One region of the Blautia sp. HCP3S3_H10_2 genome, then DNA from elsewhere that is predicted to be linked to it. Evidence: riboswitches for the same ligand, from Rfam matches in the RefSeq annotation. Region 1 holds a riboswitch; the other holds the start of a gene.
The links. Region 1 has a riboswitch for FMN ahead of ACTQWB_RS03820 (ECF transporter S component). Riboswitches for the same ligand answer to the same signal wherever they lie in the genome.
Positions count from the first base shown of each region.

Region 2: linked by a shared signal. The riboswitch ahead of ACTQWB_RS15705 (ECF transporter S component) and the one ahead of ACTQWB_RS03820 (ECF transporter S component) in region 1 are both predicted to bind FMN.

Region 1 is NZ_JBQKCL010000003.1:54,152-56,357, reverse strand. It holds gene ACTQWB_RS03825 (4Fe-4S binding protein) at 1-442, opposite strand, end outside; gene ACTQWB_RS03820 (ECF transporter S component) at 565-1,185, opposite strand; FMN riboswitch at 1,186-1,304, opposite strand; gene ACTQWB_RS03815 (pyridoxamine 5'-phosphate oxidase family protein) at 1,662-2,057, opposite strand.
Region 2 is NZ_JBQKCL010000016.1:92,378-94,583, forward strand. It holds gene ACTQWB_RS15700 (mechanosensitive ion channel family protein) at 1-747, shown strand, start outside; FMN riboswitch at 890-1,004, shown strand; gene ACTQWB_RS15705 (ECF transporter S component) at 1,367-2,002, shown strand; gene ACTQWB_RS15710 (NUDIX hydrolase) at 2,072-2,206, shown strand, end outside.

The DNA of each region.
Region 1 (2,206 bases):
AGCCGCCCTGGGTTTTTACCGCATTTCCAATCACAAAGCTATCTCTTACAATGTGGGATGGCTCGCTGATGTCAAAGTATTCCCCTTCTGCTTCATACAGCTTAAAAACCTCCAACGCTGACCTTGTATCTCCAGGATAAATCCCCTGCATATATGTATTTTTTTCAAATATTTCATCCAGCTTCTCACTGCCGATGTTGCGGATTTTTCCACGAAGTGAGATTGAAATTTTGTCCTTTGTTGCAGACAGCGCGATATATTTCTGTTCCATCAGCTGTGTATAAAAAGCCTTCCCTTTCGCAGTAAGAAAATACACGCCATCCTCATCCCAAAGCATCATATCGATCACCCGTGTCTGAGGATGACTGTCAGCTCCAATTGTAGCAATTGTTGTGGAGTGTATCTGCTCCACCAGTATTTTCAGATAATCTTTTTTCTCCATAACAGCCCGCACCTTTCTACTCTATATATGAAAATATTTCATTTAATCTCTTTTACAAAAATGATGTTATAGGCAAAAGAGCTTTGCCCATAACATCATGAAGTTCATATTCCAGGCACAAATTAGTGCATTCCTTTTAAAACCGGTCTGATCTGCTTATAGGTTATCATAGTGAATCCGCCAATTACAAGACCTTTTAGCAGATTAAACGGAAATGCATTGTACAATACAATGTCAAGTTTTGTTTTTATAAAAGGAAGAAATTCTCCGAAAGAAGCAATCAGCTGGTCAAGCGGCATGAAATTTTCAAATAATGGCAAAAGAATAAAATAATTCGTTACTGCTGCCACGATTCCCATTGCAAAGCTACCTGCAACACAGGCGATTCCTGCTCCTTTTTTCGTTTTCTTATATTTATATATGAAGCCAGCTGCAGCTACATAAGATGCTCCCATAAGGAAATTGGCAAGCTCGCCGATTCCACCGGTGGAGCTGGAAAGCAGCTGCAGGGCATTTTTTACAAGTTCAACTAAAAGCCCGCAAAGAGGGCCAAATGCAAAAGCTCCGATCAGTGCCGGATAATCCGAAAGATCCATCCTTGCAAAAGATGGTGCCAACGGCACCGGAAATTCCAGAAATGCCAGAATGTATGCGATTGCTGCCAGTACAGCGGTCATTGTCAGCATTCTTACATTTATATTTTTTTTGTTCGTTATTTCTATATTTACTGTTTCTGTACTCATTTTTTTCTCCTTTCATCCGGACTTTACCGTCGGTTACGGAATTGCACCGTATCAGCCGCCAAAATGGGCTCGCAGACTATACTGCCGGTCAGGAATCGCACCCTGCCCCGAAGAACTTGATTTTTATTTTTGTTTTGTATCTTATTTTATTTCTTGGCTTATTACTTCTCATTTGGAGCAGAGTTACCTTCTTCTTTCACCATCACAAAACAATACAGACTATTAATATAGAGAAATTTTTCTATCTATAATAAGTAATTCCAATGGAAGGTTTATTTCCATAAAAGGCAACCACTGCTCCACTCTTCACTCAATACATACATGAAACTATATTCATATTCTCATCATCCAATTTTAAATATCTAAAGCTTTTACACTTGGCCATGTTCGAAAAATATTAGGAGTTATTTTCAAACACGCTCTAAAATTTAATCTATGAGATTTATGAATGTTCTAACACTATTTATTTGAATCTATTAAAACTCATATGGTGGATTTCCGGAGAAATCAGCAATAACACCGTGTGCATTTTCCAGGTAAAATACCTCGAAGATTGGGTTATCAGCAGTCTGATACTGACCTTTTACGATTGGGTTTGCAATACACATTTCTTTTACTGCCATATTGTTTTCAAATACTGCTTTTCCGTGAAGGCGGATCCATGCATATTCCGGGCTGGAAGTGGAAATCTCGATTTCCGGATTTTCCTGCATATCTTTGTAAACGTCCTTTGTGTTATTTGTGCAGAACCATAATTTTCCATCCATCTCACCAGCGAACATGAACGGACGGCATTTTGCCTTTCCATCACGACCTACGGTTGCAAGATACTGTACAGGGTTTGCGTTTAAAAATTCTACTACTTTGCTCATTGTAAATTCCTCCATTTATTTTTCTTTTGGGTTTTGAAAGGGGGCTTCCTTTTTCTGAAAAATTCTTCCTTTTAAAAGCTTTTCTTTTTAAAAGTTTTTCTTTCCTAAAAGGTTGTTTTTTCCTTTCGATGAATTTATAATAAGCCCAT
Region 2 (2,206 bases), on a different contig from region 1:
TACGTGGGAACGAAGCTGATCAAATGGTTTCTTAAGGTAGCCAGAAAATCCATGGAAAAAACCGGAATCGACAAGGGTGTGGCCCAGTTTATCTGCTCCTTTGGTAAATTCCTGCTTTATCTCATATTGATTTTTAATATTGCTACTAATTTCGGGGTAAAAGAATCCTCGGTAGCGGCTCTTCTTGGAACCGCCGGTGTAACCATCGGTCTTGCCCTGCAGGGTGGCCTGGAGAATCTGGCTGGCGGAGTGATGTTACTTCTGTTCAAACCATTTCAGATTGGAGATTACATCATTCAGGATCAAAGTGGTGGTACAGAAGGGACAGTTTATAAAATCGAGATGTTTTACACCACACTGATCACCATTGACAATAAACATGTGATCATTCCAAATGGAAAATTGTCCAACAGTACGATCATTAATGTAACTGCCCGCAATCTGCGGAACCTGGAAATTAAAGTAGGAATTTCCTATGATTCGGATATCAAAAAAGCCAAGAAGCTTTTGCAGCATATTCTGCAGGAAGATCCAGGCACAAAGTCCAATAAGGATATGCTGGTATTTGTGGATGAACTGGCTGACAGCGCGGTAATCATGGGACTTCGTGTGTGGGTTCCAACAGATAAGTACTGGAACACGAAATGGCGTCTGAATGAGAAGATTAAAGAAGCCTTTGATGCAAATGGAATTTCCATTCCCTATCCCCAGATGGATGTACATGTGGTGGAAAAAAGAATAGAATGAATATAAATTCTATATTTACCAAAAACCTATTGAAATGTGCATTTATATATAGTATAATCCACCATGAACAAAGAAAATTTCTTCGGGGCAGGGTGATCAAGTCCTTGAGGGAAACGCGTTTTTGATATAGAAAGCGTTGAACCTTCATTTTCGGATTTCGAAATTCCCTACCGGCGGTATAGTCCGCGACCCGCTTTGGCGGCTGATTTGGTGAGATTCCAAAACCGACAGTACAGTCTGGATGAGAGAAGAACGCGCAGAATAATCAGATAAGTTGATAGTTATTTGTACGTGCTCACTGCCCCGGAAGAGATTCCGGGGCTTTTTGTGGTTGAAAGTACTTTGCTACATTTTGAAAATGATGTTGTTTTGAGAAACAATATTTCGATGAGAGAAATGTACAGGTCATTTAATCACATACTTGCAGAAATTTTCTTTAAATATTATGTAACTGTTCAGAGCCAACCTCCAAAATGCTTTGCATTTCGTCGGTGTGGCGTATCCGCCAAATGGATTTATGTACAAAAGTGTTCATTCATGCAAGCATGATTCACACTTTTGTACATAAATCCGCTTGGCTCTGAACAGTTACAATATTATAATTTAAGGAGCGATGAGTATGAGCGAACAAGTAATCAGAAATGGAAACGTAATGGAAAGAAGCCGTACCAGAACCATTGCCCAGGTGGCAATGCTTGGAGCAGTAGCAGGTGTTTTGATGAATTTTGAGATACCGCTTCCATTTCTTGCACCATCATTTTATCAGCTGGATTTTTCAGAGATTCCGGCACTGATCGGTTCTTTTGCGATGGGGCCGGTAGCAGGTATGCTGATCGAGCTGGTGAAGATTCTGGTACATCTGGTAACCAAGGGTACGGTGACAGCAGGCGTAGGAGATATTGCAAACTTTCTTTTCGGCTGTTCCTATGTAGTTCCGGCAGGTCTTATTTACCGTTACCAGCATAAGAAGACAAGAGCGCACGCAGTAGCAGGTATGGCAGCAGGTGTTGTTCTTACTACGGTTCTTGCATGCTTTGTGAATGCATTTGTCCTGCTTCCTGCATATGGGAAAGCATTTGGAATGCCTATTGAGGCGTTTATTGAGATGGGAGCAGCTGTACACAGCGGTGTGACCAACCTTCTTACTTTTGCAATTATGATCCTTGTACCATTCAACTTATTTAAATACACACTGACTTCAGTGATCGTGTTCTTTATTTATAAGAGAATCCGCGTGGTTCTCCGCGGTGACTGATACCCACGCTGTCAGCAGAGGAAATTTCCCCGGGTGGACAGTGATGAATGATGAAAAGAGGTTCCTAATATGGGAAAAATCAACAGCATTACCAAGCAGACCGATAATCGTTATGTAAACCTTTACAATGTAAAAGCTACCAGCGTCCATAATACACCGGTAAATTATTTCGTAGCTTCCCGGGCTAAGGATGTGGACAGCCTG